DNA from 4 places in the Brenneria tiliae genome. Region 1 is predicted to be linked to each of the others. Evidence: predicted binding sites of a transcription regulator. Region 1 holds the regulator's gene; each other region holds the start of a gene.

Region 1 (8,149 bases):
GCTGGTGCCAGGCCATCAGGGTGCGATCGTAATCGGCGCCGAAGTTATGCCAGTCTTCCATCAGCATATAGGGTTCGCTGGCATGGGCGATATGTTGTACGGAAGGAATGCAGCCGTTGGGGAAAATATATTTATTAATCCACGGGTCGACTTCGGAGGTGGTTTTTTTGGCGCCGATGGTGTGCAGTAAAAATAACCCGTCCGGCTTAAGATTTTTACTGACCACCCGGAAATAGGTGTCGTAGTTACGCGGTCCGACGTGCTCGAACATGCCCACCGAAACCACCCGATCGAATTGCATATCCAGATCGCGATAGTCCTGCAGCAAAATCGTGACGTCGAGATCCTTGCAGCGCTGCTGGGCTAATTTTTGCTGTTCTTTGGAAATAGTGACGCCCCAAACGGAGACGCCGTACCGGCGTGCGGCGAATTCCGCCAATCCGCCCCAGCCGCAGCCGATATCCAGCAGCGTCATTCCTGGCTGAAGCTGCAGCTTTTCGCAGATCATCTCCAGTTTGTCTTCCTGCGCCTGCTCCAGGGTGGATGCCTGTTTCCAGTAGCCGCAGGAGTACTGCATATAGGGGTCCAGCATCAGCGAAAACAAGTCGTTACCCAGATCATAATGCGCTTCGCCGACTATCCAGGCGCGTTTTTTGGATTGCAGATTCATCAGCCGTGCGGCGGCGACGCGCAAAATATCTTTCAGATGGTGAGGTATTTTTTCATCCAGTCCGGCGCGTAGTATGCGATGGAAAAAAACGTCCAGCCGCTCACATTCCCACCAGCCGTCCATATAGCTTTCACCCAATCCCAATGATCCTTCGCGCAATACGCGTTTAAAGAAATCAGGATTCTTGACCTTGATATCAAAAGGGCGGGAACCGTTGATTTTGACATCGGCCATGTCCAGCATTTCACGCACAATCTGGAACCAGGACGTATGATGACGACCCAGTTCCTCGACATCCTCTACACATGATGAACTCATAACTTCTCCCTACCTTGCTGCTCGCGAAGTACCCGCAAGGAAAGCATAGACAATTATTACCTATTAAGCGGTGTATCGGTGGGATCACCCATCGTCTACCCTCCGGATATCAGAGGAAAATGAAGAGAAAAAAGCCGGTACGCAAACACGTAGAGGCACTTATCCTTAAGATAAATACGCAAACTCCCTATGCGCTGAACACTCAAAGGATAGTGAAAAGATAATTTATGATTGTTGTGCTAAAAACTGCTGATCAGTTTATGACTGCTTCGGCCAAGGTACAAGTATAAATTGGCCGAAGCATTGTTGGCGTGGCGTGCGTTTCCGTTCTCAGGAGTAACGACGGTAATCGCGGAATGGACCGTCGGCCACGGAACGACGTTCGATAAGGCTAGGGTGAACCTCAATGGTCTGCGCGTCTTCCCGCTTGCTGGTGATGCGGTCCAGCAGCATGGCGAAAGCCGATTGCCCCAGCCGTTCTTTGGGCTGATGGATGGTGGTCAGCGCCGGGGTGAAAAAGCGGGAGTGGCGGATATTGTCGTATCCGATGACCGAAATATCCTGGGGAACGCGCAGCCCCAGCTCATCGGCGGCGCAGATTGCCCCCATGGCCATAATATCCCCGCCGCAGAACACCGCCGTCGGCCGATGTTTCTGCGCCAGAATCTGCTGCATCGCCTTATAGCCGGATTCGGGCTCGAAATCTCCCTGAACGATCCATTCATCGTGAATCTGAATATCGGCGTCTTTCAGCGCTTTTAAAAATCCAAGATAGCGCCCGCTGCCGGTATTCCGTTCCTGAATGCCGGGAATGGCGCCGATATCCCGATGGCCGCGCTCGATAAGATAGCGGCCCGCCATATAGCCGCCCTCAAAAGCGTTATCAATAATGGTATCGGTAAAATCGCTGTGGGCCTGCCCCCAGTCCATGACCACCATCGGAATGTTGCGATAGTCTTTCAGCATGGCGAGCAATTCAGGCGGGTATTCCGCGCACATGACCAGCAAGCCATCGACGCGTTTTTGGGCCAGCATGGAAAGATAGGCGCGCTGTTTATCGAGATTGTTATGTGAGTTACACAAAATCAGCGTGTAGCCTTTGGCGTAACAGCTGTTTTCGACGGCTTCGATGATTTCAGCGAAGTAGGGGGCTTCGCTTGAGGTCGCCAGCAACCCAATGGATTTGGTGTGATTGACTTTAAGGCTGCGGGCGACGGCACTGGGTGAATAGTGTAATTCCTTGATTGCCGTCCTGACGGCGGCCCTGGTCTCTTCGGCGACGAAACGTGTTTTGTTGATCACGTGCGATACGGTTGTGGTAGAAACGCCAGCACGTTTTGCCACATCTTTGATCGTTGCCATGTAAAAATGACTCCTGAAACGACTTATTACAGTCGTAAGTATATTGTTAATCGTTTGCCTGCGTTTAATGTTCTCTTCCCAGATAAAAAAAACAGGGTTTCAGAAGGAGAATGCCGAATGTTACACCTGAAGGGGCAAGGCTGGCGTTGTTCGACCAATACGCGGCGTGTCGTCAAACAGCGGATTTTGTCCGATTTGCCGCAAAAGTGGAAGCGGTAATTTATACTATTAGCGAGACGCCGGTATGAGATTTTTTTCTCAAACTATGGAAGACTGGCAATCGTGATATGCAGTTTTACCCTGAAGTTTGGTTGAATCTTCCCAGGACGGTCGATACTTTCTTTTGATAATGGGTGTGCGCAAAAAAGGAGACGCCTATGGATACTGACCTGAAGATGTCGTTGTTGACCACCATTGGTGCGTTGGCGATGATCATCGTATTTAGCTTTACCGCCGTACTGAATTAACCGGCCCTGGGCCGAGCCTCTTTTTTATCTTCGCGGACGGGTTTTAAGCGTAAAACCCGTCCGCATTATTTGCGCGCAGGCGCTGACCCCGAGCCGGTTAGCGAACGGTCTGGGGAGTGACCACGCGGCGTGCGCCGACATAGTGCTCCCGCCAGTAATCCTCGTTCAATTTACTGATACGAATATCCGCGCCGCTACGCGGTGACTGAATGAATTTCCCCTCTCCCAGATAAACCCCGACGTGATCGGCCGCGCCGCGCTTGTTGATGCGAAAGAACACCAGATCGCCGCTCTCCAGCTCGTTTTTGTTAATCGGCGCCGCGTCGCGCAGGTGGTACATTTCATTCGCCGTGCGCGGGATAGGGATTTTGACCACGTCTTTATAGGCGTAATAAACCAGACCGCTGCAGTCAAAGCCGGTGAACGGCGATGCGCCTCCCCAGCGATAAGGTTTACCCATCTGGCCCATCAGCTTATTCATCGCCGTTAATTTGGCATGCTGATAGCGTTTTTTATGCGCCTCGCTCAGCGCCAGTCCTGTTCCCGTTTTGTCTTGCAGCGCGGCTTTGGTTTTGGAGCGTGCGGAGTAAAGCCTGTGGCGGGTTTCCGGCGGCAATTTTTTAAGGTTTTTTCGCACCAGCGCCGGCGTGCCGCCCGTCGTTCTTGACGACGCCTGCTGCCGTTGATGCTTGGCGGCGCGGGGTGTTTTAGCCTTATCGGCGCCTGCATTGGCTTGCGCGCCGTTCAGCGCGGATTTTTGCGGCGCCGAATTCGGCGTATAAGGCGCCGCCTGCGCTAAATTCACCAACAGGGGGCTGAAACATAATATAAAGAGGCCGGTAAATAAGCGCATGATAGCAACGATCGGTAATAGTCCTTAAATCGCCAATGGCGCACAGTATTCCCGAAAACGGCATTATAAAACAGTGGGAATCTCTCTTTTCTTCATACAAAATAGTGAAAAAAAGTTAATGGTGGTTTTTTCGGTGGATTTATCGTCACTGCCGCCGTGAATTTCATCCCATAAGGCCCGCACCGCGGCGAAAATATACCCACATAAAAAATAGCGTTTTTTTGTGGCTGCCGCCCTCGGTACAATAACGTTGAGTGGATGGCGCCGTAATGGCTCATCTGATGTAAAGAAAGTGACGTTAGCCATCCTAAAGGTTTGAGGAAGCGAGAGAATGACGACAACGACAATTGAAAAGATTCAGCGCCAGATCGCTGAAAACCCGATTCTACTGTATATGAAAGGTTCACCTAAATTGCCAAGCTGCGGATTTTCCGCCCAGGCGGTACAGGCGTTGTCTGCGTGTGGCGAACGTTTTGCCTATGTCGATATCCTGCAGAACCCGGATATCCGCGCCGAGTTGCCCAAGTATGCCAACTGGCCGACTTTTCCCCAACTGTGGGTCGACGGTGAGCTGGTCGGCGGCTGCGACATCATTATTGAAATGTATCAGCGCGGCGAGCTGCAGCCGCTGATTAAAGAGACGGCGGATAAATACAAATCCCAGCAGCAGGATCAGGAGTAAGCCAGCCTGGAGTCGCGTGTACAAGCGCGATGCCTGCCGTATAACGAAACCTGCATAACGAAAAGAGAGGGGAGCGCAAGCCACCCTCTCTTTTTTTCAGCGGGCTTAGCTTGCCGCGGAGGCGGCTGCCGGTTGATTTTCATCCAACGCGAGCGGCCATCCGCCCATGCGCTTCCAGCGGTTGACCAGTTCACAGAAGAGCAGCGCCGTCTGATTGGTGTCGTAGAGGGCGGAATGCGCCTGGCTGGAATCAAAAGCGATGCCCGCGGCGATACAGGCTTTGGCAAGCACGGTTTGTCCCAGGACCAGCCCGCTAAGCGCGGCGGTGTCAAAGGTGGCGAAAGGATGAAAGGGATTGCGTTTCAGGCTGCAGCGTTCGGCGGCGGCCATGATAAAGCCATGATCAAAGGTCGCGTTATGCGCCACGATAATGGCCCGGTTGCAGCCCTGATCTTTTAATCCCTTGCGCACGACCTTGAATATTTCATGCAGGGCTTCGTATTCGCTGACCGCGCCGCGTAGCGGGTTGCCGGGATCGATGCCGTTAAACGCCAGGGCCGCGGGTTCCAATACTGCGCCCTCAAAAGGCTCAATGTGGAAATGTAAGGTTTCATCCGGCTGCAACCAACCTTCGGCGTCCATTTTTAATGTTATTGCTGCGACCTCCAGCAAGGCATCGGTTTTGGCGTTAAACCCGGCGGTTTCAACATCGATCACCACCGGGTAAAACCCACGGAAACGACCGCTCAGGGCGTTCAGGTCATTATTATCAGCCATTAGTCTCTTAATCTTTAACAAAATACAGCGCGTATTATGGCAAATTTTGGCGAGAGATGCAGTATGCGCGGGAATCCGGCGGGCGCCAATCAGGCGCCCGCCGAGATTGATTAATTGCCGAGCCCCTGGCCGGATTGAGATTTTTCTATCAGTTCGATTTTATAACCGTCCGGATCTTCGACGAACGCAATAATCGTGGTGCCGCCTTTGACCGGGCCGGCTTCGCGGGTCACATTTCCGCCCGCTTTGCGGATGCGATCGCAGGTGGCGGCCACGTCATCCACCCCCAGGGCGATATGACCATACGCATTGCCCAGATCGTAACGCTCTACGCCCCAGTTATAAGTCAACTCGATGACCGCGCCTTCGCTTTCCTCGGTATAACCGACGAATGCCAGGGTATATTTATACTCCGCGTTTTCACTGGTGCGCAGCAGGCGCATACCCAACACGTTGGTATAAAAGTCGATTGAGCGTTGTAAATCACCAACACGCAGCATGGTGTGAAGTAGGCGCATAATTTTAATTTCCTCGGTTGGCCGCCGTGATGAACGGCAACATGGCGAAAAAAAGCTAACGGATAAGAAGTATAGCGTTGTAGCTATGCCGAGTCCAAGCCATTGCCGGCCAGGCAGAACGATGACGTAGGAAAATCCCCTTTAATTACAATGGCTATCTAATTATTTCATCTGTTACTGTCAGCAAAGACTTGCCAGCGAGAGCGATCGAGGCTTCAATAAACGGGGTGGTAGAAGGAGGCGCGGTGCCTGAGCAACTTGAACTCTTTGCTGTTCCCAATCCTTGCCGTGGCGTTTGTCAGTCTGATGAGCGAGGTTTTTGCCGCGGTTGTTTTCGCAGCCGCAATGAGCGTTTTGGCTGGGGGCAGATGAGCGACGTGCAGAAACAGGAGGTGCTGCGTTTGTGCCGGCAACGGATGAAACGCCAGTTGCGCAGCGGGAAATCAGAGCCGCCCGCGGAGTCGCGGCAGCCGTCTTTATTTTAACGCTCTCTAAACGGTCACTGAATAAAATAAGCCCGAGATCATTTTTACCATCCGTTTATTTGGTAGAATCTCATTATTCAAAATAATAAAAATCATTTTCCATTTTTATAAATCAGAGTTGATTGCAATCCAGGGATATAACTTAGCATGCTAATTATAAGGAGAGTTTATGGAATTGCCATTAGGATCTGATTTAGCTCGTTTGGTGCGAGTTTGGCGCGCACTAATTGATCATCGGCTAAAACCGCTGGAACTGACGCAAACGCATTGGGTGACGCTACATAATATCTACCATCTTCCGCCCGGTCAGTCGCAGATTCAACTGGCGAAAGCGATAGGGATCGAACAGCCTTCATTGGTCCGAACGCTGGATCAATTGGAAGATAAGGGTTTGATTACCCGACATGTGTGCTCACACGACCGACGCGCCAAGCTTATAATGCTTACCGAAGCCGCGGAACCGATCATACAGGCGGTCAATGACGTAGTTAGCCGCACCCGTAACGAAATTCTATTCGGCATCACTCCTGAACAGGTCGATGAATTGGCCTTGCTGATTTCGCGTTTGGAAAAAAATATACTGGCGTTACATGAGAGCCAGTCTTAGTTCATTTTTCATCGCCGTCTTTGCGGCATAAGAAATAGTCTTTGACGATCTTGTTGGTTATATTTTTGCTACATTTTTAACAACAACGTAATGATTATTGATGGTAATCACCACCGTGCGGGTGGTGATTATGGTCAGGAATCAGCGAGGAGAAACGGTAATACTGCGGCCGTTGCTGGCCATCGCCACGCGTTGCCCGGCGCTGAATCTGGTGTCGCCCTGTTTTTGAACCACCATAATGGTGCTGCCGTCATCCTTACGGATTTCCAGCTCCACGCCTTGAGTCCGATTTAGCGCGCCCGTAGCGCTTTGACCGGCTACGCCACCCGCAACCGCGCCTGCGGCCGTTGCCAGACTACGGCCGGATCCCCCTCCGACGGTGTTGCCCAGAAAGCCCCCCAAAACCGCACCGCCAAGCGCGCCGATGATGTTGGAGTCCTCACCCGCCTGAATTTGTATCGGACGCGTTGATACGATGGTGCCGTAGGTGACGGTTTGCACCTGCTTGGCTTCGGATGCGCTGTAAACATCTCCTGAAAGCGTACTGGTATTGGCGCAACCAGCCAGGGTGATACCAGCTAGGGTAACCACAAGCAAACGCTTCATCATAATAAATACTCCTGTAATGGCGATATGTCGGGTTGGCTCTGCCTCGGCCGACGATGGTATACGGTTAAATTATGGTCTGGCTTAATGTTCCATTCCACTCTTTTTACTCTTTTTTGCAGAATATAATAGTGTCTTTAAATTGATGGTAAACGGAGAGAAAAATCCGCCGTCCCGGTTTTTGCTATACTGCACCTCATCACCCGGCCACATTTTTAACAAAAATTCAACCGCGATAACAAAACATAAAAAATATAATAATTCAGTGCTTTAAAATGCTATTTTTATCCCGGACCCATGTTTAATTGTTAGTTTTCTTTACCCTGCGGGGAAAAGGTCATGAAATGAGATCAGGCAGATATATCGGTGTGATGTCGGGCACCAGCCTCGACGGTATTGACGTGGTGCTGGCGGCTATTGATGAATACACAGTTGCGCAGCAGGCCAGCTATAGCCACCCGCTGCCGCAGGATATCAAAAAGGCCGTTCTGGGCATGTGCCAGGGACAGCAGGTCACGCTGTCCGCACTGGGGCAGTTGGATACCCGCCTGGGGATCCTGTTCGCCGAGGCGGTACTGGCATTGCTTAAAGAGACGGGAGTGAATGCGCGGGATATCACCGCCATCGGCTGTCACGGGCAGACCGTCTGGCATGAGCCGAACGGCACGGCGGGCTGTACGCTGCAAATCGGCGATAACAACCGCGTTGCCGCCATGACCGGCATTACCACCGTGGGCGATTTTCGTCGCCGCGATCTGGCTTACGGCGGGCAGGGGGCGCCTCTGGTGCCGGCGTTTCATCACG
Region 2 (8,149 bases), on a different contig from region 1:
AGTAGAGCATCCGGCGCTGAAACAGCCCCGGCGTCAGATCAATCAGTTCGTTGTCGGCCAGTTCTTTCTCGATTTGCAGATGCGGGATCATACAACAGGTAGTGCCCTGGCGGGCCAGCTGCACGAAGGCTTCCGAAGAGTTCACGATATGGCAGGGGACGCTGCCGGGGGATAAATCGAAGTTTTGCTGCAGGAACGCCTGATGCATATCATCAAGATGATCGAATGCCACCGCCGGCGCGCGTAGCAGCGCCGAGCGCGTCACGCCGTTGGGAAAATAGCGGGCGGCGAAGGCGGGGGAGGCGACAAACAGGTAGTCCAGGGCGCCCAGTTTATCCACCAGACAGCTTGGCAGCGGCTGTGGCTGAATACTCACCGCGCCCACCACTTCGCCGCGGCGTAATCTTTCCTGGGTCCGGGTTTCGTCCTCCACCTGCAGGTTGAGCCGGATGGGCGAGTCCGCCAGCACCGGTTGCAGGGCCGGCAGCAGCCAGGTCGCCAGACTGTCGGCGTTGATCGCCAGCGATAGCAGCAGCGGAATATCGCTGCTGGCTTCATTACCCAGCCACTCTTCTTCCAGCAGCTCGACCTGATGCAGCAGCGCCAACAGTTTCTGTCCTTGCTCGGTGGGGCGGGGAGGGATGGTCCTGACTAACAACGGCTGACCGAACAGATTTTCGAGTTGCTTGATGCGCTGGGATACCGCCGATTGCGTGATGCATAACTTCTGCGCGGCGCGCTCAAAACCCCGTTCGCGGATAACGGCGTCCAAAGCCTGAAGCGTTCGATAGTCCGGGCGTTTCATGAAAGTAAAAATTCCTCTGAACGAAATCTGTTTTTTTCACTATGCCACATTTTGCGCTTTTCCATGCAGAAATCTTATATACCTGCGGCGGCGATAAAATAATGCGCCGGCGGCGGGGGGAATTTACGCCATTTCCCCCCATGGGTGTTCTATAATACGCACACGTTTTCGTACTTTCGTAGCTATGGGCCTGAAACAGACTATGACACAGGATGAACTGAAAAAAGCAGTTGGCTGGGCGGCGCTTGATTACGTTCGCCCCGATACCATCGTTGGGGTGGGAACCGGTTCGACCGCCGCGCATTTTATCGATGCGCTGGGGTCGATCAAACGGCAGATTACCGGTGCGGTATCCAGTTCCGATGCCTCGACGGCCAAACTGAAAAGCCTGGGGATCCCGGTTTTTGACTGTAACGAGGTGGATTCCCTGGACGTGTACGTCGACGGCGCGGACGAGATCAACGGGCATATGCAGATGATCAAGGGCGGCGGCGCGGCGCTGACCCGGGAAAAGATCATTGCCGCCATCGCCCGTCAGTTTATCTGCATTGTCGATGAGTCAAAACAGGTGGACGTGCTGGGTAAATTTCCGCTGCCGGTTGAGGTTATCCCGATGGCCAGGGCTTATGTGGCGCGCGAACTGGCCAAAATGGGCGGACAACCGGAATATCGTCAGGGCGTGGTGACCGACAACGGCAATATTATTCTCGATGTTCACAACCTGAACATTATGGATGCGGTTGCCGTTGAGAATCACATTAACGGCATTGCCGGCGTCGTCACCGTAGGGCTGTTCGCCAACCGCGGCGCGGATGTGGCGCTGGTCGGTACCTCGACGGGGGTGAAAACGGTCAGGTAACGCTCCCGCCGTGCCGGGCGCGGGCGGATTGCCGCGCCGGAAAATTTTTTGTATAAAAATGAATTTGTCGTCAATAGCTCATTTTTGGCACTTAATATCACTTTTTCTTATTTTGTTTATCGTCGATATGGCGATGTGCCTATTTAGCCATATTTTTTGCCAGAAATGTTGAGCGCTCCTGCAACGAGCCGTACGCGAGAGGCAATCGGTTGTATTGATGGCGGCGTAATTTTTGTTATGTTGGCAGAGGTTGTTTACAAACTGCCGCATCTGAAGTCTGAAAATAAGGTCGGGAAATGGCAAAGGTATCATTAGAAAAAGATAAGATTAAGTTTCTGTTCGTTGAAGGCGTGCATCAGAGCGCGCTGGAAAATCTGCGTGCCGCGGGTTACACCAACATCGAATATCACAAAGGCGCACTGGAACCGGAAGCGTTGAAAGCCTCCATCCGCGACGCGCATTTCGTCGGTATTCGCTCGCGTACGCATCTGACGGAAGACGTTTTCGCCGCCGCTGAAAAACTGATTGCGGTCGGCTGTTTTTGTATCGGTACCAATCAGGTTGAGCTGCCGTCGGCGACAAAACGCGGCATTCCGGTATTCAACGCGCCTTTTTCCAATACCCGCTCGGTAGCTGAGATGGTGCTTGGCGAAATGCTGCTGCTGCTGCGCGGCATTCCGGCGGCGAACGCCAAAGCGCACCGCGGCGTCTGGCACAAGCTGGCCGTCGGCTCCTATGAAGCGCGCGGCAAGAAGCTGGGTATCATCGGCTACGGCCATATCGGTACGCAGTTGGGCATTCTGGCGGAAAGCCTGGGTATGCACGTTTATTTCTATGATATCGAAAGTAAGCTCCCGCTGGGGAATGCTCAGCAGGTTCGCCATCTTTCCGATCTGCTGAATATGAGCGATGTGGTCAGCCTGCACGTGCCGGAAACGGAAAGCACCCAGAATATGATGGGGCCCGAAGAGCTGGCGCTGATGAAGCCGGGTTCGATTCTGATTAACGCTTCGCGCGGTACGGTGGTTGATATCGCCGCGCTGTCCGAGGCATTGACCAGTAAGCATATCGTCGGCGCGGCGATTGACGTTTTCCCGCAAGAGCCGGCATCCAACAGCGAGCCGTTCCTGTCACCGCTATGCGAGTTTGATAACGTGTTGCTGACGCCGCATATTGGTGGTTCAACGCAGGAAGCTCAGGAAAATATCGGTGATGAAGTCGCCGGAAAGCTGGCTAAATATTCGGACAATGGCTCCACGCTGTCCGCGGTCAACTTCCCAGAGGTTTCGCTGCCCGTCCATGGCGCCCGCGCCCGCCTGCTGCACATTCATGAAAACCGCCCGGGCGTTATCACCAAGATTAACCAGATTTTTGCCGAACAGGGCATCAATATCGCCGCGCAGTATTTGCAAACCAGCGCGGAGATTGGTTATGTGGTGATTGATGTTGAAACTGACTGCGCGCACACGGCGTTACAGCTGATGAAGGCGATACCCGGCACTATCCGTGCCCGCCTGTTGTACTGATCCGCTGTTGACCAGCCCCTTGCGGGGCTGGTGTTTCCCGTCAAAAAGCGATAACCACCTTGCCGCGCATATGTCCTTCCAGCACTTTCCGATGAGCCTGGCGCAGCGTTTCAACGCTCAGCCCCTGCAGGGTTTCGCTTGCCGTTCCCTGTAATTTTCCCGTATCGACCAAATGGGCGACCTCCTGCAGAATTTCTCCCTGCCGGCTGATATCGGGCGTGTTGAACATGCTGCGGGTAAACATGAATTCCCAATGCAGCGCGGCGCTTTTCAGCTTCAGGGCGTTTTGATCGAGCGGACGCTGATTTTCCACGATGGTGCAGACGTGTCCCAGCGGGGCGATCAGTTTGCCGATGGCATCCCAGTGGCCGTCGGTATCATTCAGGCAGAAAATATAGTCCACCTGTTTGATGCCTTCTTTTTCCAGCCCGTCAATCAGATGGCGATAATCGACCACCAGATGCGCCCCGGGCTGGCGACACCATTCCGCCGAATCAGGGCGCGACGCCGTGGCGATGATTTTTACCGGGCTGCGCAGGGCGGCAAGCGAAATCGCCAGCGATCCTACGCCGCCGGCCCCGCCGATAATCAGCAGCGTTTTTTCTTCATCCGCCTGCTGGATTTTCAGATGTTCAAATAAGCCTTCCCAGGCGGTAAGGGAGGTGAGCGGCAGCGCCGCGGCCGCGGGCCAGTCCAGCGAGACGGGTTTATGCGCCGCGATGCGGGCGTCGATCAACTGATAGGTACTGTTGCTGCCGGGGCGGGTAATGTCGCCGGCGTACCATACTTCGTCGCCCACCCTGAAATTGCCGACGGCGTTGCCGGTTTTCACCACCACGCCGCTGGCGTCCCAGCCGAGGATGCGCGGCTGTTGTAAACCGTTTTGGCGCAGTCCGGCATGCACTTTGGTATCGACCGGGTTAACGGAAACCGCTTTGACCTCCACCAGAAGATCGTATTCTCCCGGCTCGGGGATTTCCTGAGTAATGGTGATCAAGTTTTCCGGCTGCCGGGGGTCGACGGCTATTGCATGAGCGGTCATGGCGTGGTTCCTCTTTGGTTTATTACTGCATATGACTTGCTTAATACACAGTGTAGAACGGCATGGTGCCGAGAGGATAACGCGTTTTTTCGATTATCGCTCCGCAGGGGAGAGCAAAACGGCCCGCAAGCGCGGGCCGTCGGGCGTTTACTTGGCGATCTTCTTGTATTTGATACGGTGCGGCTCCAGCGCGTCGGCGCCGAGCGTGCGCTTTTTGTACTCTTCGTATTCGGTAAAGTTGCCTTCGAAGAACTCCACTTTCCCTTCATCCTGATAATCCAGAATGTGGGTGGCGATACGGTCGAGGAACCAGCGGTCGTGCGAGATCACCATGGCGCAGCCGGGGAATTCCAGCAGGGCGTTTTCCAGCGCGCGCAGGGTTTCGATATCCAGGTCGTTGGTGGGTTCGTCAAGCAGCAGAACGTTGCCGCCCACCTGCAACAGCTTCGCCAGATGCAGACGGCCGCGCTCGCCGCCGGAGAGTTCGCCGACGCGCTTACCCTGGTCGACCCCTTTGAAGTTGAAGCGGCCCACGTAGGCGCGGCTTGGCATCTCGGTGCTGCCGATACGCATGATATCCTGCCCGCCGGAAACCTCCTCCCACACGGTTTTACCGTTGTCCATCGCGTCGCGGAACTGATCGACCGACGCCAGCTTCACCGTTTCACCCAGTTCGATGGTGCCGCTATCCGGCTGTTCCTGGCCGGACATCATGCGGAACAGCGTCGATTTACCGGCGCCGTTCGGCCCGATGATGCCGACAATCGCCCCTTTAGGCACCGAGAAGGAGAGCCCGTCGATCAGTTGGCGTTCGCCATAGGATTTGCTCAGGCCGACGACTTCAACCACTTTATCGCCCAGGCGCGGACCCGGTGGAATAAACAGTTCGTTGGTTTCGTTGCGTTTCTGGTATTCCGTGCTGTTAAGCTCTTCAAAGCGCGCCAGACGCGCCTTGCCCTTGGATTGGCGACCTTTGGCTCCCTGACGCACCCACTCCAGCTCTTTCTCGATGGATTTGCGCCGCGCCGCTTCGGAAGAGGCTTCCTGCGCCAGACGCTGATCTTTCTGCTCCAGCCAGGAGGAGTAATTGCCTTCCCAGGGAATGCCTTCGCCGCGGTCCAGTTCCAGAATCCAACCCGCGACGTTATCAAGGAAGTAACGGTCGTGGGTGATGGCCACCACGGTGCCCTCGAAGTCGTGCAGGAAGCGCTCCAGCCAGGCCACGGATTCCGCATCCAGGTGGTTTGTCGGTTCATCCAGCAGCAGCATATCCGGTTTTTCCAGCAGCAGGCGGCACAGCGCCACGCGGCGGCGCTCGCCGCCGGAAAGGTTGGCGACCTTGGCGTCCCAGTCCGGTAGGCGCAGCGCATCCGCCGCCCGCTCCAGCTGGTTGTTCAGGTTGTGGCCGTCGTGGGCCTGGATGATCTCTTCCAGTTTGCCCTGCTCGGCGGCCAGTTTATCGAAATCCGCGTCCGGTTCGGCGTACAGGGCATACACTTCATCCAGACGTTTCAGCGCCGTCACCACTTCGGCTACGGCTTCCTCAACCGATTCGCGCACGCTATGCTCCGGGTTGAGCTGCGGCTCCTGCGGCAGATAGCCGATTTTGATGCCGGGCTGCGGGCGGGCCTCGCCTTCGATGTCCTTATCGATGCCGGCCATAATGCGCAGCAGCGTCGATTTACCGGCTCCGTTCAGGCCCAGCACGCCAATCTTGGCGCCGGGGAAAAAGCTGAGGGAGATGTTTTTCAGAATATGACGCTTCGGCGGAACGACTTTACCGACGCGATGCATGGTATAAACATATTGAGCCACGTTGCGACTTCGCCTCTTTCTGTCTGTGTTGTATTGACACGATGATTTATGCGCCGCGCGTGGGCGGTCGTGTCGGGAACATCACCGCACAGGATGATACCTCTGCGGCGGATCGATCACTTTAGATCCCGGAGTGTAGCCGGTTTCGGCGCCCGATCCCAGCTATCCGGCCATTTGCCGTGATCGGTAGATGGCGCAGCCGCCGCCGTTGAGGAAAAGATGCGCTTGGTGCGGCATTCTTCCCGAATTGGCATGTCGTTGTTTTGTATGATGTGCCACACTTGAACGGTGCCAACAGGGCAACGGCGATGTTTTGCACAAGCGGTTTGATGGCGTTGATATTTCGCGTCATGTCGATAACGGATGAGGTTAACGCAGGTTATGGTTAAAGCGGGTCATTGGTGGTACGCCATTGCGGCGGTATGTCTGGCGGGGGCTTCGGCTTATGCGCAGGCGGATTCTCTGGACGAGCAGCGTCAGCGTTATCAGCAGGTTAACCAGGCGTGGGATAGCAACCAACTGGACGTCGTGGCGCGGGTTATGCCGACGCTGCGCGACTATCCGCTCTATCCCTATCTGGAATACCGCTCGCTGACGCAGGATCTGAGCCAGGTCAGCGCCTCGCAGGTGCAACAATTCATCACCACCCATCCCACGTTGCCGCCGGCGCGTAATCTGCACACCAGCTTTGTCAATGAGCTGGCGCGCCGTCAGGACTGGCAAGGGCTATTGGCTTTCAGCCCCCAGCCGCCGAAACCGGTGGCGGCGCGCTGTAATTTTTATTACGCGCAGTGGGCGACCGGGCAGCGTCAGGGCGTCTGGGAAGCCACCCGCGATATCTGGCTGACGGGGCGTTCGCTGCCCGCGGTCTGCGACAAACTGTTCGCCGTCTGGCAACAGGCGGGCGAACAGACGCCGCTGACGACGCTGGAGCGGATGCGGCTGGCGATGAACGAAGGCAGCAGCGGGCTGGTGACGTATCTGGCCAAACAGCTTCCCGACGATTACAAAACCATTAGCGACGCCCTGCTGAAGCTGCAAAGCGATCCGAACACGCTGGAAAGCTTTGCCCGCTCGACGGGGCCGACCGACTTTACCCGTAAAGTCACGCTGTCCGCATTCAGTCGCGTGGCGCGTCAGGATGCGGATAACGCCCGTTCCATGCTGCCGGTGCTGGTTCGCCTGCAAAAACTGAGCGCGGAGGAGCGCCAGGGAATGGAGGAAACCATCGCCTGGCGTCTGATGGGTAATGACGCCACCCCGCAACAGGCCAGCTGGCGCGATGAGGTGGTGCGGCGCAGCGCTTCCACCACCTTGCTGGAGCGGCGGGTGCGCATGGCGCTGGGAACCGGGGACCGGCAGGGGTTGGCGGTCTGGCTGGCGCGATTGCCGGCGGAGGCGCGGCAAAAGGATGAATGGCGTTATTGGCAGGCCGCTTTGCTGCTGGATCAGGGAAAACGCCAGGAAGGGGAAGCCTTGCTGCGCGCGCTGATGGCGGAGCGCGGATTCTATCCCATGGTGGCGGCGCAGAAATTGCGTGAACCCTACCCGATAACCATAAAAGTCGCCGTCAGGCCGGATCGCGCCCTGGCGCAGCGGCCGGAGGTCGCCCGCGTGCGGGAACTGATGTTCTGGCGCATGGACAACCTGGCGCGCGGCGAGTGGGTGGGGCTGGTGGCCGGCAGCACGCCGTCGCAGCAGGAGGCGCTGGCGCGCTACGCGTTTGAGCAGCGCTGGGCCGACTTAAGCGTGCAGGCCACCATCGTCGCCAAGCTGTGGGATCATCTGGAAGAGCGTTTCCCGCTGGCCTGGAACGATGAATTCCTGCGCGCCACGCAGGATAAAGGCATCAGCCAGAGTTACGCCATGGCGATAGCCCGCCAGGAGAGCGCCTGGAATCCGCAGGCGCGTTCCCCGGTCGGCGCCTCGGGGCTGATGCAGCTGATGCCGGCGACGGCGCAGCAGACGGCGAAGATGAGCAATATCGCCGGTTACGGCAACAGCAGCCAGCTATTTGACCCGCAGACGAATATCCTGTTGGGAACCAGTTATCTGGAATATGTTTATCAGACCTTCGGCCGCAACCGGATTCTGGCCTCGGC
Region 3 (8,149 bases), on a different contig from region 1:
TTGGCGATTTCTATCTGCGCCCCACGCCGGATAACCCAGACAGCATTCAGTTGGAATGGGTTGAAAAAGAACAAGATGTCCCTTTCAAGGCCAGTGAGCTTTCCGATGGCACCTTGCGGTTCATTCTGCTAGCCACCGTCTTACTGCAACCCGAAGAATATATGCCCAGCGCCATCATCATTGATGAACCTGAATTGGGTCTGCATCCTTATGCCATCAGCATCCTGGCCGCGTTAATCAAAAGTGCCAGCAAGCAGCATCAATTAATCGTTTCAACGCAGTCAGTGGAACTGGTTAATGAATTTGAAGCCGAAGATTTAATCGTTGTCGATAAGCATCATGGTGAATCGACATTTAAACGCCTGGAACAAGATAGCCTGCATGAATGGCTTGAAGATTACAGTTTAGGTGAACTGTGGAAGAAAAACCTGCTTGGCGGGAGGCCACAGCGATGACAAGGATAAACGTTTTTGTTGAAGGCCAAACGGAAGAAACCTTTGTACGCGATACGCTCGCACCTTACTTTATACGTCATGGACTTTATCTTAATCCAATTTTAGCGCAAACAAGTCGTGGCTATAAAGGCGGTATCGTCAGCTATGGGAAAGTCAAAAATCAGGTCATTCGTCTTTGCAAAACAGATAAAAAAGCCTGGGTAACCACGTTGATCGATTACTATGGTTTACCAGCTGACTTTCCTGGTTTAGCTCACGGCAAACCGGCCAATAGTGATGTTCATAGGTGGATTTTAGAACTGGAACAGGCCTTTCAGGCGGACATTTCGCAACCTAACTTTATCGCCAATTTTTTACTGCATGAATTTGAAGCCTTGCTGTTTTGCGAACCTGACAAATTTGCCGATTGGCTGGCTGACAAGCGCCCTATTGAGAAACTACAACAAATCAGGGCGAAATTTCCCTCCCCGGAAGAGATTAACAACAGTCCCCATACGTCTCCTTCAAAACGAATTTTATCCGTAGTGCCTGAATATCAAAAAACATTGCACGGCCCGCTGATTGCCGCAGATATTGGTTTAGACTCTATGCGTCGAGCCTGTCCCCATTTTGAGTACTGGTTAAATCGTCTGGAAGCATTAAAAAATGCCTAGTGTAGGCTTCATCTCCGCTTTTCCACTCTGGAACCCGTAACGCGTTGCCCACGTTTTTCCCGGATAAATATTTCTTTGTGCGCCATGGCTGGCTAAGATGGTTGGCAAAGCGCTGCAATATTGGCTGTTGATAAGGTTGCTTCTCATTATGTCTAACCGGTTAAGAAAAACGGTCGTTTCCGTCCTGCTGGGGGCGATGATGACCGGCAATATGCTTCCCGTTCAGGCCGAGATCCAGGATCGGCTGCCGGATATCGGCACCACCGCCGGCGGCACGCTGAGCATCAATCAGGAACTGGCGATGGGCGATTTTTATGTCCGCCAGCTGCGGGCGGGCGCGCCGCTGATTAACGATCCGCTGTTATCCAACTACATCAACCAGTTAGGCAATCGGCTGGTCAAGCAGGCCGATTCGGTACGCACCCCCTTCCGCTTTTTCCTGATCCGCAACGATGATATCAACGCTTTCGCCTTTTTCGGCGGCAACGTGGTGATCCACTCGTCGCTCTTTCGCTACGCGGACAACGAAAGCGAGCTGGCTTCGGTATTGGCGCATGAAATTTCGCACGTTACCCAGCGCCATCTGGCGCGCGCCATGGAGTCGCAGCAGCGCAGCGCGCCGCTGACCTGGGTCGGCGCGCTGGGTTCCATTCTGCTGGCGATGGCCAATCCGCAACTGGGGATGGCGGCGCTGAGCGGAACCATGGCCGGGGCGCAACAGGGGATAATCACCTTTACCCAGGGCAATGAACAGGAAGCGGATCGCATCGGCATTCAGGTGTTGCAGCGCGCCGGCTTCGATCCGCGGGCCATGCCGAACTTTCTGCAAAAGCTGGCCGATCAATCGCGCTACACCTCGAAGCCGCCGGAAATATTGCTCACCCACCCCCTGCCGGAAAGCCGCCTGTCCGATGCCCGCAACCGGGCGAATCAGATGAGATCCACGCCGGTGCAGTCATCCCAGGATTTTCTGTTCGCCAAAGTGCGCACCTTCGGCATGTACGGTTCGGAAGGCAGGCCGCTCGACGACGACCTGCTGAAGGCCTGGGCGAAAGGCAACGTACGCGAGCAGCTGGCGGCCAAATACGGCGACGCCATCCGCTTTTATCAGGCCAAGAAATACGACGAGGCTCGCAGCGTGCTGCAACCGCTGCTGGACAACGCCCCGGACAACCCGTGGTTTCTGGATTTGATGACCGATATCGATCTGGGGCAAAACCGCGCCGCGCAGGCGATCGCCCGGCTGCAAAAAGCGCCGGGGGTGCAGACCAACCCGGTGCTGCAGCTCAATCTGGCGAACGCCTACGTCGAGGGGAAACAGCCCGCGGCGGCGAGCAAAATACTCTACCGCTACACCTACGCCCACGCGGACGATCCCAACGGCTGGGATCTGCTGGCGCAGGCCGCCGCCGCCCAGGGATCGCGCGCGGAGGAGTTATCCGCCCGCGCCGAAAGCCTGGCGCTGGCCGGGCAGCTCGACCAGTCTATCCGTTTGCTGAGCAACGCCAGCTCGCAGGTGAAACTCGGCAGCCTGGAGCAGGCGCGCTACGACGCGCGAATCGACCAGCTGCGCCAGCTGCAGCAACGTTTCCGCCAATATCAGAAGTCCTGACGGGAGAAGGATCGTCAACCATGAGCAAAAATGTCACCATTTATCACAACCCGCGCTGTTCCAAAAGCCGCGAGACGCTGGCGCTGCTGCAACGGCACGGCATTGAACCCCAGGTGGTGCCGTATCTGGAAACGCCGCCCGACGCCGCAACCCTGACGCGCCTGATCCAGCAGCTTGGGCTAAGCAGCGCGCGCGATCTGATGCGCCGCAAGGAAGAGATTTACCGGGAGCTTAATCTGGCGGATGACACGCTGACCGAGGCGCAGCTTATTCAGGCGCTGGTCGACCATCCCAAACTGATTGAGCGCCCCATCGTGGTGGCCGACGGGCAGGCGCGCATCGGCCGCCCGCCGGAACAGGTACTGGACATTTTGTAACAGGCGAAGATCCGCGGATTACAGCCCGAGGATCTCTTTGACAAAGGGAATGGTCAGTTTGCGCTGGGCGGTGATGGAGGCGTGGTCGAGCTGATCCAGCGTCATAAACAGCGTGCGCATTTCCCGATCGAGCCGTTTCAGCAGGAAACGGCTGACGTCTTCCGGCAGTTCGAATCCGCGCAGTTTGGCCCGCAGTTGCAACGCTTCCCCTTTCTCTTCATCCGACAGCGGCTGAAGTTTATAGATCTGTCCCCAGTCCAGGCGGGAAGAGAGATCGGGCAAATGCAGATTGAGCTGGCGGGGAGGACGATCGCCGGTAATAAACAGGCGGGTACGTCCGGTCTCCTGGATGCGGTTATAGAGGTTGAACATCGCCATTTCCCAGGCTTCGTCGCCGGCGATCGATTCGATATTATCGATGCATACCAGCGCCAGCTGCTCCATCCCCTCCAGCACTTCAGGCACGAAATAGGCGCGTTTATCCAGCGGCACGTAGCCGACCGCGCGATCGTGACGGGACAGCTCGGCGCAGGCCGCGTGCAGCAGATGGCTGCGTCCGCCGCCTTCCCGCGACCAGAAGTAAATATAACCGCCATGTTCCTGGCGCAGCGCGCCGGTAATGGCGGCAAGGAGCGACGCGTTTTCTCCCGGGTAGAAACTGGCAAAGGTTTCGTCGTCGGGTAAATAGAGTGGCAGTGAAAGCTGTGCCGGCGTGTTCAGAATCACCTCAAGCAGGGCTGGCAGGAAAACAGAGCGAGTTTATCACATAAACTCGGCCCTGTTGAGTCGCAGGCAACGACTCAACGGGATGATAGGCCGTACCCGATTAAGCCGGCGTTAACGCTGAGACGGCTCTTGCGTTTCCGGCGCATCGAGGATCACTTCTTCGCTGCGAAACAGGCTAATCGCTTTAAACAGCAGGCTCATGCCGATGCCGACCACCGTCGCCAGCGCCATCCCTTTCAGTTCGGCCGCCCCGATATGAACTTTCGCCCCGCTGACGCCGATAATCAGGATCACAGAGGTCAGGATCAGGTTTTGCGCCTTGTTGTAATCCACTTTGGACTCAATCAGCACGCGTATACCGGAAGCGCCGATTACCCCGTACAGCAGCAGCGATACCCCGCCCATCACCGGCACCGGCACCGCCTGAATCGCCGCCGCCAGTTTGCCGACGCAGGAGAGCAGGATCGCCAGGATCGCCGCGCCGCCGATCACCCAGGTGCTGTACACCTTGGTGATGGCCAGCACGCCGATATTTTCGCCGTAGGTGGTATTCGGCGTCGAACCGAAGAAGCCCGACAGCATGGTGGAAACGCCGTTGGCGAACATCGAGCGGTGCAGCCCCGGATCGCGCATTAAATCTTTCTTGACGATATTGGCGGTCACCACCAGATGCCCGACGTGCTCGGCGATCACCACCAGCGCCGCCGGCAGTATGGTCAGAATGGCGAACCATTCGAAACGCGGGGTGTAAAACGTCGGCAGGGCAAACCAGTGCGCCTGGGCGATGGGCGCCAAATCCACCACACCCATGGCGAACGACAGCGCGTAACCGGCCAACACGCCGATCAGGATCGGGATAATGGCCAGAAAACCGCGAAACATCACCGACCCCAGGATCGTCACCGCCAGCGTAACCAGTGAAATCGTCACCGCCGTGCCGTCAACGGACGCGCCGTCGGCGGGCAGCAATCCCGCCATGCCCGCGGCCACGCCGGCCAGTTCTAGACCGATAACGGCGACAATCGCCCCCATCGCCGCCGGCGGGAACAGCACGTTCAGCCAGCCGGTCCCCGCTTTCTTAACGATCAGCGCCACCAGACAGAACAGTACGCCGCACATAATAAAACCGCCCAGCGCCACCTCATAGCCCAGAGGCAACAGCAGCAATACCGGCGAAATAAAGGCGAAGCTCGATCCCAGATAGGCCGGTATTTTCCCTTTGCAGATAAACAGATAGAGCAAAGTGCCGATACCGTTGAATAACAGTACCGTCGCCGGGTTGATTTTAAACAGGATCGGGACCAGCACGGTGGCGCCGAACATGGCGAACAGATGCTGGAAGCTCAGCGGTATGGTTTGCAACAAGGGCGGCCGTTCACTTACCCCGATGGCGCGACGAGTCATCTTTGTATCCTCTGTAACCTTGCTATTTGTTGCGGCTGCGGACAGGGTGGCGGACAGGGATTGTCCGCCATAAAAAATCGCCGGGAGCGATTTTCAACGTCGCCCGCGACGGCCCGCCAGGGTGGCGGGCAGGACAGCCCGCCATAAAAAAACCGACTGTTTAAGTCGGCTTGCCTATTATTTGGTACCAAATATCTTGTCGCCCGCATCGCCCAGGCCCGGCATGATATAGCCCTGCTCATTGAGGCCCTTATCGATCGCCGCGGTGTAGAGTTCGATATCCGGGTGCGCTTTTTCCAGCGCGGCAATGCCTTCCGGGGCGGCGACCAGCACCAGTACCTTGATGCTCTGGCAGCCGGCTTTTTTCAGCAGGTCGACGGTGGCGATCATCGAGCCGCCGGTCGCCAGCATCGGGTCGACCACCAGCGCCATCCGTTCCTCGATATTGGAAACCAGTTTCTGAAAATAGGGCACCGGCTCCAGGGTCTCTTCATTGCGGTAGATGCCGACCACGCTGATACGCGCGCTGGGAACATTTTCCAGCACCCCTTCCATCATCCCCAGACCGGCGCGCAGGATCGGCACCACGGTAATCTTTTTGCCTTTGATTTGATCGACTTCAACCGGACCGCACCAACCGTCAATGGTCACTTTTTCGGTGGCTAAATCGGCCGTCGCTTCATAGGTCAATAAACTGCCCACTTCGGAAGCCAGCTCGCGAAAACGCTTGGTGCTAATCTCGCTCTCACGCATCAGGCCCAGTTTATGTTTGACGAGCGGGTGTTTCACCTCGACGATCTTCATCATTATCTCCCCTAGACTGTGGACGGTCAGAAAAACGCGGCTTGCGGCGGCACGCAGGGTGGCGGGCAGGACGCCCACTATAAAAAAAATCGCCGGATTATACCGCTTTTTTGGCCGAGTGATACAGGATTAAGCCTGATCCAGATCAACCGATAACAGAAATTGCCCACGGGGAGGAAAAATAAAAACCCGGCGACACATCGCTCGCAAACGATTGCCCGCGCTGTTAGAATTAGCGCGCTCCATTTTAACTACCGACAGCAACCTCCGTGGGGACTCCGCAGTGACCGACAAAACCTCTCTCAGCTATAAAGACGCAGGCGTGGATATTGATGCTGGCAACGCATTGGTAGACCGCATCAAAGGTGTAGTGAAACAGACCCGTCGCCCGGAAGTCATGGGTGGTCTGGGTGGTTTCGGGGCCTTGTGCGCCTTACCGCAAAAATACCGCGAACCCATTCTGGTTTCCGGCACTGACGGAGTCGGCACCAAGCTGCGTCTGGCGATGGATCTCAAACGTCACGACACCATCGGCATCGATCTGGTCGCCATGTGCGTCAACGATCTGGTGGTGCAAGGGGCCGAGCCGTTATTCTTCCTGGATTACTACGCCACCGGCAAGCTGGACGTCGACACCGCGGCCAGCGTGATTAGCGGTATCGCCGAAGGCTGTAAGCAATCAGGCTGCGCGCTGGTGGGCGGCGAGACGGCGGAAATGCCGGGCATGTACCACGGCGAAGATTACGACGTCGCCGGTTTCTGCGTCGGCGTGGTCGAGAAATCCGCCATCATCGACGGCAGTAAAGTGCGCGCCGGCGACGCCCTGGTGGCCCTGGCTTCCAGCGGCCCGCACTCCAACGGCTACTCGCTGGTGCGTAAAATTCTCGAAGTCAGCAAAGCCGATCCGGCCCAGGTAAAACTGGAAAACCGCCCCCTGGCCGACCACCTGCTGGCGCCGACCAAAATCTACGTTAAGTCCATTCTGTCGCTGATTGAAAAAGTCGACGTCCACGCCATTTCCCACCTCACGGGCGGCGGCTTCTGGGAAAACATTCCGCGCGTGCTGCCGGAAGGCGTTCAGGCGAATATCGACGAGGCAAGCTGGCGGTGGCCGGCGGTATTCAACTGGCTGCAGCAGGCGGGCAACGTCAGCCGCCACGAAATGTATCGCACATTTAACTGCGGTGTTGGTATGATCGTCGTACTGCCCGCCGAGCAGGCAGACGAGGCCGTGGCGTTATTGAACGGCAGTGGTGAAACCGCATGGAAAATCGGCTTGATTAATCAAACCGATACCGGAGATGCAGTGGTCATTAGCTGATGAAAAATTTCGTTATCTTGATATCGGGTCAGGGAAGTAATTTGCAGGCGTTGATAGACGCCTGCAAGCGCGGACGCATTAAAGGCAAGATAGCCGCGGTATTCAGTGATAATCCCGAAGCCCCGGGCCTGCGGCTGGCGCAGGACGCCGACATACCGGCGCACGCCGTCAGCCCGGAAGGATTTGCCGATCGCGCCGCTTACGATGCGGCGATGGCGCAGGAAATAGAGCAGTACCAGCCGGCGCTGATTGTGCTGGCGGGCTATATGCGGATTCTCAGTCCCGATTTTGTCGCGCAGTTCGCCGGCAAAATGCTCAATATCCATCCGTCGCTGCTGCCTAAGTATCCCGGCCTGCATACCTATCGTAAGGCGCTGGAAAACGGCGACGCCGAACACGGCGCGTCGGTGCATTTCGTCACCGACGAAATGGATGGCGGGCCGTTGATTCTGCAGGCCAAGGTCCCCGTTTTCAGCGACGATAGCGAAGAAAGCCTGCGGGAGCGGGTGCAGACGCAGGAACACACCATTTATCCCATGGTGGTCGGCTGGTTTATCTCCGGCCGGTTGGTTATGCGGGAAAATCAGGCCTGGCTGGATGGCGTGCGCGTTCCCCCGCAGGGTTACGCCGCCGAATAATCGTTTTCCTTACAGGCGGCATGACGCGGCCGCTTTTAGCCCTCAGCGGATTCCCGGTAGATGTCCTGAATTCTTACCACGTCGTCCAGAATGTCGATAAACGCCTCGACGACCGCGGGATCGAAATGAGAGCCTGATTCCGAGCGGATATAGGCAACG
Region 4 (8,149 bases), on a different contig from region 1:
TTTCGCTCCGCCGAAGGTGGGCAGTTTTTTAATCGCCGGGTATTTATTTTCATAGGCCAGATAGCCGTCATAATCCGCTTTCGGCAAATCGTCGCGCCAGCCCACCACGCGCTGGAACGGCGCTTCGGTATCAAAGGCGGCCAGCAGGTAAATTTGCCGCCCCTCGCCTAAAATAATCCGTTGAACCGTGGATTTAATTTCAACCTTTCTGCCGCTGACGTCTTCAATCACGATCGGCGCGGCGCTAACCGCAAAAACGGCGCCTAAGCTCAATATGGCGACCAGCGAGCACAGCCACTTTTTCATTTATTCCCTTCTCCGGCCAAGACTACAAATGATAATCATTATCGACGAAGCGGGATAATATAATGCTGATGTTAAAACAGGCAATGCGTTTTTATATAATTGTTAACAATAGATAACATCATCCGGCAAAGGGGCGGAGCCCGCCCATCATCGCCGGCTGCGCGCTCAGATAGAGCAAAACGCCGCTGCCCAGCAGAATAACCCCGCCCGCCAACGACAATAGCGACCAGGCGGCGCGCTGCCAGACGGACGACGTTCCGTTGCCGCCCAGGCGTTCCACCAGCCGGCGACAATAAAAGACCAGCATCGCCAGCGCGGAAATGGTCAGCGCCGTTCCCAGCGCCATCACCAGCGCCGCGGCGATCCCCCAGAGGAATACGCCAATCACCTTGGAAAACAGCAATACCAGTATCGCCCCGGAGCAGGGCCGCATGCCCATCGCCAGTACGATCATCAGCCGGGTGCGCCAGTGGCCGTCCCGGCTGAGTTCCTCATTGCTGGGAAGATGCCGGTGCCCGCATCCGCAATCGGCATGGTGTTGATGATCGGGCGCAGATACCGCGCCCAAAGGACGAATGCGGCGATCGTCCGCCGGGTCAAGCGGGGTCAGGCGCAGAATGGTCGCCGGTTTAGGCCGGCGGAACAGCGTGAAATACAACCGCCTGGCCGCCCGAAAGCAGAGCAGCGCGCCCAGCCCGGCCACCAGGATAAAGCTCCCTTTCTCCAGCCAGAAACTGCTGCTGTGCAGCGTGCGGCTTGAAAGCTGCAATATTCCCAACACCACGGAGACCAGCAGCACCGCCATGAGTCCTTGCACCAGCGAAGCGGCGAAGGTCAGGCGCAGGCTGCTTTTCAGTTTGGAGGGATGGGTCGCCAGATAGGTCATGATGACCACCTTGCCGTGTCCTGGTCCGACGGCGTGCAGCACGCCGTACGCCAGGCTGAACGCCATCAGGCCGATCCCCGCCTGATGCGGCCGGTCTGCCACCATCTGCAAGAGTTGCGACATCTGCTGGTGCAGCGATTTTTGCCACACCGCGCTTTGCAGCACGATTTGCGGCCAGTAGCCAATCACCTCGCGCAGCGCCAGCGCGAGCAGCAGGAAAAACAGCCACAGCGGCCACAGCTTTAACAGGGATCGACGCCGCTGCGGCGGCTCACTCACATTTACTGACATTGTAACGTCACCTGCTGGGCAAATTGCTTACCGAGTTCCATATCTTCTCCCGGCGAGTCATTTTTATCCAGAGAGAGCGCGTAGGACTGTAAATCCGCGCTGGGCGTCGGCGTCACCAGCGTGGTTTTGCAGCGGGAGGCCAGCGCGGGCGCCAGCCTGACGGCGCTTTCATCCGGGTAAGACATATCGACGAAATAGGTGGGATCGTAGGTGGCAATCAACAGCGGTTTCCCCGCCAGCGGCTGGGGATGCGCCAGCGGCAGGACGAACTCCAGCACCGCCTGATTGCCCTGGCGGGAAAGGTGGTATTCGCTCGGCATCGGCGCATATTTCACCGACTGGTTAGCGCGGTAGATTTCGGTGAAGTAGTGCTGTCCCAGCACGTTGGCCATCACCTCCGCCGCCAGTTTTTTCCACACTGCCGAGTCTTTCGCCGCATTGCCCGCATCGTAAAGCAGGTCCGCCGAGGTAATGGGATCCATGGTCCAGCGCATCCGCAGGCCGGTAATTCGTTCGTTTTGACTCTCAACCGTGGTTTGCATCTCGATAAAGCTATGCGGATGGGCCAACGCCGGCGGGCCGCCGAGAACCATAACGGCCGTCAACAGGCTTAGGCGCCAGCGCATTAACAGGTTATGCAACAACATCTACTCCTCATGCCTCTCTGGTTGCCCGCCCGCTGACGGAAGGACGCACAAACAGCGCCGGAACCGCCAGCAGCGCCATCACCCAAAAGGTTCCGTTCGGCGAATGCTCGAACAGGAAGCCGGAAACCACGGTCATCAGCGCGATGCTCCCGCCCATTCCCAGCGCTGAATAGACCGCCTGCAACCGTAATACGTCGCCGCCGCTGCGCGCGGCGATAAAGCGCATCGCCGCCAGATGGCACACGGTAAAGGTGCCGCAGTGCAATATCTGTATCACAATCAGCCACGGCAGCGCCACCGTCGCCCCCATCATCCCCCAGCGCACCACGCCGCACGCCGCGGAGAGCAGTAATAAATCTCTGGCGCTCCAGCGCCGGAACAGGCGCTGGCTAAAGGTGAAAATGACAATTTCCGCCACCACGCCCAACGACCACAGATAGCCAATAATCGATGCGGAATAACCGGCATCCTGCCAGTAAATCACGCTGAAACCATAGTATGCCGCATGCGCCCCTTGCAATAGGGACACGCACAGCAAGAAACGCCATACCGGAGGTTCGCGAAACAGGACTTTCCAGGGCGTGACGATCGCCGATTGCGTTGCAGATGCGGCCGCTTCCGGCATCACGCTGGGGCGAAACAACATGCCAAGAAACATGGCCACCATCCCGGCGCTCAGGACCGCCAGAATCGCCGGATGCCCCCAGACGGACACCAGCTCGCCGGTAACGGCGGAACCGATGACAAAAGCAATCGATCCCCAGACCCGCACCTTGCCATAATCCATGACGATCTGCCGTTGCCAGATGGCGGCCAGCGCATCCGTCAGCGGCACCAGCGGGGCAAAAAACAGGTTAAAGCCGATCATCACCAACAGCAGCCATAGCCAGGCATTGCCTAACCAGAAGCCGACGGATAGCCCCAGCGTCAGCAACCCCAGCATCCGCAAAGCCAGTATCAGTTTCGACGGATCTTTCACGCTGGGCGTAATCACCAGACTGCCGACGCAACGGGCGACCAAACCGGCCCCCAGCAGCACGCCGATGGATTCGGCGGAAAGCCCCTCGCCTTTTAACCACCCGCCCCAGAACGGCAGGAAAATGCCATAACAAAAAAAGTAAGTGAAATAGCTTAGCGCCAGCCAACGCGTTGAATGCAGAACCATGACTCCCCCTCATTGGTTGGCTACTCTGTCAGAGAGCGGACGCCGGCGCAATGCGTTATTCACCATAAAAGGCGCTAAGCGGGGATCGAGCTAAAGATTAAAAAAAACGCCGGCGCAAAGGCTGGCGTCTTGACCTACGGCCCCGGAAGCAATATCCGGGGCGATGGCGTTGCTATCAGGCGTAAACCGGGAAACGGGCGCAGATATCCAGCACTTTCTGCTTGGTGCGCTCGATGGTGGCTTCGTCGTTGATATTGTCCAGCACGTCGCAGATCCAGCCCGCCAGTTCGCGCACTTCCGCTTCCTTAAATCCGCGACGCGTCGCCGCCGGCGTACCGATGCGCACGCCGGAAGTGACGAACGGACTCTTGGGATCGTTCGGCACGCTGTTTTTATTCACGGTGATATTGGCGCGACCCAGCGCGGCATCGGCATCTTTACCGGTGATATCCTTGCTGACCAGATCCAGCAGCAGCAGGTGGTTGCTGGTGCCGCCGGAAACCACGTTATAGCCGCGCGCCAGAAACACCTCGACCATGGCTTTGGCGTTTTTGGCCACCTGCTGTTGATAAACCTTGAATTCAGGCTCCATCGCTTCTTTCAGCGCCACCGCTTTACCGGCGATAACGTGCATCAGCGGGCCGCCCTGGCCGCCGGGGAATACCGCGGAGTTCAGCTTCTTATACAGATCTTCGTCGCCGCCTTTCGCCAGGATCAGACCGCCGCGGGGGCCGGCCAGCGTTTTATGGGTGGTGGTGGTGACGATGTGCGCGTGCGGAATCGGCGTCGGGTAAACGTCCGCCGCCACCAGACCGGCGACGTGCGCCATATCGACGAACAGATACGCGCCGATGCTGTCGGCGATTTCACGCATTTTCGCCCAGTCGACAATGCCGGAATAGGCGGAGAAACCGCCGACGATCATTTTCGGCTTATGGGTGCGCGCCAGTTCCGCCATCTCGTCGTAATCGATCTTGCCGCTTTCATCGATACCGTAAGGAATGACGTTGTAAAGTTTACCGGACAGGTTGACCGGGGAACCGTGAGTCAGGTGGCCGCCGTGCGCCAGATTCATGCCCAATATGGTATCGCCCGGCTGCAACAGCGCGGTGTAGACGGCAAAGTTGGCCTGCGAGCCGGAGTGCGGCTGTACGTTGGCGTAATCGGCGCCGAACAGCGCCTTGGCGCGATCGATAGCCAGTTGCTCAACCACGTCCACATATTCGCAACCGCCGTAATAGCGCTTGCCGGGATAGCCTTCGGCATATTTATTGGTCAGCTGAGAACCCTGAGCCTGCATGACGCGTGGGCTGGTATAGTTTTCCGACGCAATCAGTTCGATATGCTCTTCCTGACGCACCACTTCCTGCTCCATTGCTTGCCACAGTTCGGCATCATAATCGGCAATGTTCATTTCACGCTTTAACATCCGCATCTCCTGACTCAGCTAACTTACAATATACTGGAAAACGATCACCCTTTTGGGTACTGGCCTATAGTGTAAACCGTTTCTCCCATTTGAAGATAGGCTTTGACAGAGGTTTTTACGCAAACGATTAGCTGCAGGCGGCGCAAGGGCTGCAGCGATTTAATCCTTCTGGCGGGAAACGGAATTTTCTTCATCTCCATGCTGTTTTTTCTTCATGTGGACATAATCCATTTTAGCCATCCCGCTTGCCAAAATTAGGTGCATAATACCCCCCTTTATTCTTGCTACAAACTTGCCCCCATAAAAGGAAGCGCCAACTTCATCCGACAACCAGTGGCAGCAGCAAAGAAATATTTTTTCGAGTATCGCAACAAGGAATAGGGCTAATCATGTTAAAACGTTTTTCCGGTGGTATGACTTTCGCTATTATGACTTCCGCTCTGCTGTTTTCCGCCCCCTGGGCGCCGTCCCATGCCAAATCATCCGCCGCCGCGCATAACGCCACGCCACCACGCGCCATCGAAATCATGCCCGCCATCAAACTGGGGGAAAACACCACCCTGACGGGCAGCGTGACGCACCGCGAAATCCACCTGCCCGCCACCATTATTATTCGGGATCAGCAGGGCCAGCGCCGGCAAACCCGCACCGACGACGCCGGGAAATACCATATTGACGTTGCAGGATTATCGTCGCCGCTGCGCCTGTTGGCCATCGAGTCCGGCGGCACCAACTGCCAGCTCAGCAATATTCCCCGCGCCATTTGCCTCAACGCCCTGGCCCCGACTCTTCAATCCGGCGACGATAATATCGTCAATATCAACCCGCTGACCGACCGTATCGTTTCCGACGTCGCCGTCGCCGCCGGCTATATCGGCCCGCAACAGCTGGGGGACGACCCCGCGTCGCCCAGGCTTAACGCCGTCGCCTGGAAAAAGGCCTACGCCGCGTTTCATGCCGGCTTTAATTCGGCGCTGAAACAGGCGGGCATCGCCGCGCCGGCGCATTTCGATCCCCTGACCTATCCCGCCGCGCAGCAGGATGCCGTCAACAATATTATTCAGGTGATTAACCATAACCGTAGCTATGACAACGATACCGGCTACTCAGGGCATACGGTGCTGACCGACAGCGGGTTTCGTCCGATTGTCGGACTGAGCGGTCAGGGCGGGTATGAGCCGCTGGACTATCGCTTTGCCCGCCAGAATCTGGAGGCGACGCAAAAAGCCCGGACGCGGATTTTCCTGGTGGGGGACTCCACCGCCGCCAGCTACGAAAAGGCGCGCCTGCCGCGCATGGGCTGGGGACAGGTTTTCGAACAGCAGTTCCGTAAAGGCGGCGGAGTGAAAGTCGTTAACGGCGCGCGCGCCGGCCGCGGTTCGCGGGACTATTTCTATGCCGGCTGGTTTCGCCAGATGCAGCCGTTGATGAAAGCGGGAGACTTTCTCTTTATTCAGATGGGACACAACGATCAGAACTGTAACAGCGCCAGACCGGTGCGGGGCGCCGCCGACGTCGCCAATCTGTGTACCTACCCCAATAACGCCGCGGGTGAACGCCAATCCCCGCCGGGTAAATCCGACATGTCGTTCCAGACATCGCTGGAGCGCTACGTGAATCTTGCCCGCCAGCATCAGTTAATCCCGGTATTGCTGACGCCGACCACCCGCGTCCGCACCGCCGACGGCAAAGACGGCACTCCCGCGGTACAGGGCCACTTTACCACGCAGAACGCGCAGGGTGGCTACGCGTTCGTCGGCGACTACAGCCGGACAATCAAAGAAACGGCCGCGGCCGATAAGGTGATTGTGCTGGATATCGAGTCCGCCACCATCGAGCTGGCCAACAAGGGCAATCGCAATCACTGGAAGCAATACTGGATGGCGGTCGATCCCGCGCGCTATCCCTTCTACCGCAATCAGAGCGGCAGCCTGAGCAAACCGGATACCACCCACTTTCAGAAAAAAGGGGCCATTGCCATGTCGGGGATCGTCGCGGATGCCATTCGCCAGACGCCGGAATTAAAAACGCTGGCGGATAAACTGGGCGACGGTCATAAATCGTAGGCGGATCCCCGCCTACGGACGCGGGGATGACGGTGATAGTATTCGCGGGGACGACCGGCGAGAATAACGTCAGATGGCCTCTTCGTCTTCTTCGCCGGTGCGGATACGCACCACGCGGGCCACGTCAAAGACAAAGATTTTACCGTCGCCGATTTTACCGGTCTGGGCGGTCCGCATAATGGTTTCCACGCAGGTATCGACGATATCATCCGCCACCACGATCTCGACTTTTACCTTGGGCAAAAAATCGACCATATACTCGGCGCCGCGATAAAGCTCAGTGTGGCCTTTCTGCCGGCCGAACCCTTTCACTTCCGTTACCGTCATCCCGGTGATACCCACCTCAGCTAACGCTTCACGCACATCGTCCAGTTTGAACGGCTTGATAATCGCATCAATTTTTTTCATCAAAGAACCTTTACCTATGTTGTTGCGGCCAAAGCCGGGCATCAGCGAACAAAAAGATTGCCGGAGCCAAATTTACAATCCATTAACCCTATTCTTTAAAATCGTTGGCGTCCAATTCATGACGCCCCAACAGCTTATAAAACTCAGTCCGGTTACGCCCCGCCATACGTGCGGCCTGCGTGACGTTGCCTTTGGCAATCTGCAACAGTTTGCGCAGGTAGTTCAGTTCGAACTGATGCCGCGCCTCGACGAACGTCGGCAGCGCGGTGTTTTCACCTTCCAGCGCCTGCTCAACCAGCGCCTCGCTGATAACCGGCGCGCTGGTCAGCGCCACGCACTGTTCAATCACGTTAACCAGTTGCCGTACGTTACCCGGCCAGCTTGCCGTCATCAACCGTTTCATGGCGTCCGTCGAGAAAGCGCGCACAAAAGGCTTATGTCTTGCGGCCGACTCGCGCAGCAGATGGGTCGCCAATAGCGGAATATCTTCCGCCCGCTCGTGCAGCGCGGGCAGCTTCATATTCACCACGTTCAGGCGATAATAAAGATCTTCGCGGAACTCGCCTTTTTCCATCGCCTTGGGTAAATCACGATGGGTGGCGGAAATGATCCGCACATCGATATCCAGATCGCGATTGCTGCCCAGCGGACGCACCTTGCGCTCCTGCAACACCCGCAACAGCTTGACCTGCAACGACAGCGGCATATCGCCGATTTCATCCAAAAACAGCGTACCGCCTTCCGCCGCCTGAAACAGCCCTTCCCGGCTGCTGACCGCGCCGGTAAAAGCCCCTCTCGCATGGCCGAACAGTTCGGACTCCAGTAAAGGCTCAGGCAACGCGCCGCAGTTGATGGCGATAAAGGCTTTTTTCGCCCGCGGGCTGGCGGCATGAATCGCCTGGGCCAACACCTCTTTTCCCGTACCGCTCTGACCGTGAATCAACACGCTGA

The links. The regulator PurR, encoded in region 1, represses purine synthesis genes. The targets are predictions, from matches to a motif close to CANGCAAACGTTTGCNTG.
Region 2: serA (phosphoglycerate dehydrogenase) is a predicted target of PurR. The motif match lies at 1,863-1,880, and genes of this name have one in related genera.
Region 3: purM (phosphoribosylformylglycinamidine cyclo-ligase) is a predicted target of PurR. The motif match lies at 6,235-6,252, and genes of this name have one in related genera.
Region 4: glyA (serine hydroxymethyltransferase) is a predicted target of PurR. The motif match lies at 4,841-4,858, and genes of this name have one in related genera.

What each region holds. Positions count from the first base shown of each region.
Region 1 is NZ_JAKPCB010000090.1:12,530-20,678, forward strand. Features, by position in the region: gene cfa (cyclopropane fatty acyl phospholipid synthase) at 1-988, opposite strand, end outside; gene purR (HTH-type transcriptional repressor PurR) at 1,319-2,350, opposite strand; gene cydH (cytochrome bd-I oxidase subunit CydH) at 2,728-2,817, shown strand; gene MFP24_RS04825 (C40 family peptidase) at 2,915-3,670, opposite strand; gene MFP24_RS04830 (Grx4 family monothiol glutaredoxin) at 4,002-4,352, shown strand; gene rnt (ribonuclease T) at 4,458-5,129, opposite strand; gene gloA (lactoylglutathione lyase) at 5,240-5,647, opposite strand; gene MFP24_RS04845 (DUF1289 domain-containing protein) at 5,893-6,132, shown strand; gene slyA (transcriptional regulator SlyA) at 6,302-6,739, shown strand; gene MFP24_RS04855 (outer membrane lipoprotein) at 6,881-7,348, opposite strand; gene anmK (anhydro-N-acetylmuramic acid kinase) at 7,690-8,149, shown strand, end outside.
Region 2 is NZ_JAKPCB010000100.1:160,213-168,361, forward strand. Features, by position in the region: gene MFP24_RS15990 (LysR family transcriptional regulator ArgP) at 1-805, opposite strand, end outside; gene rpiA (ribose-5-phosphate isomerase RpiA) at 1,008-1,664, shown strand; gene serA (phosphoglycerate dehydrogenase) at 1,961-3,190, shown strand; gene MFP24_RS16005 (zinc-binding alcohol dehydrogenase family protein) at 3,231-4,232, opposite strand; gene ettA (energy-dependent translational throttle protein EttA) at 4,380-6,047, opposite strand; gene sltY (murein transglycosylase) at 6,429-8,149, shown strand, end outside.
Region 3 is NZ_JAKPCB010000095.1:114,870-123,018, forward strand. Features, by position in the region: gene MFP24_RS09170 (AAA family ATPase) at 1-455, shown strand, start outside; gene MFP24_RS09175 (DUF4276 family protein) at 452-1,108, shown strand; gene bepA (beta-barrel assembly-enhancing protease) at 1,257-2,720, shown strand; gene arsC (arsenate reductase (glutaredoxin)) at 2,741-3,097, shown strand; gene hda (DnaA inactivator Hda) at 3,116-3,823, opposite strand; gene uraA (uracil permease) at 3,935-5,227, opposite strand; gene upp (uracil phosphoribosyltransferase) at 5,405-6,031, opposite strand; gene purM (phosphoribosylformylglycinamidine cyclo-ligase) at 6,315-7,352, shown strand; gene purN (phosphoribosylglycinamide formyltransferase) at 7,352-7,990, shown strand; gene MFP24_RS09215 (HD domain-containing phosphohydrolase) at 8,026-8,149, opposite strand, start outside.
Region 4 is NZ_JAKPCB010000102.1:431,495-439,643, forward strand. Features, by position in the region: gene MFP24_RS20680 (ABC transporter substrate-binding protein) at 1-306, opposite strand, end outside; gene MFP24_RS20685 (nickel/cobalt transporter) at 425-1,483, opposite strand; gene MFP24_RS20690 (DUF1007 family protein) at 1,474-2,130, opposite strand; gene MFP24_RS20695 (3-phenylpropionate MFS transporter) at 2,138-3,295, opposite strand; gene glyA (serine hydroxymethyltransferase) at 3,471-4,724, opposite strand; gene paeY (pectin acetylesterase PaeY) at 5,114-6,790, shown strand; gene glnB (nitrogen regulatory protein P-II) at 6,860-7,198, opposite strand; gene glrR (two-component system response regulator GlrR) at 7,287-8,149, opposite strand, start outside.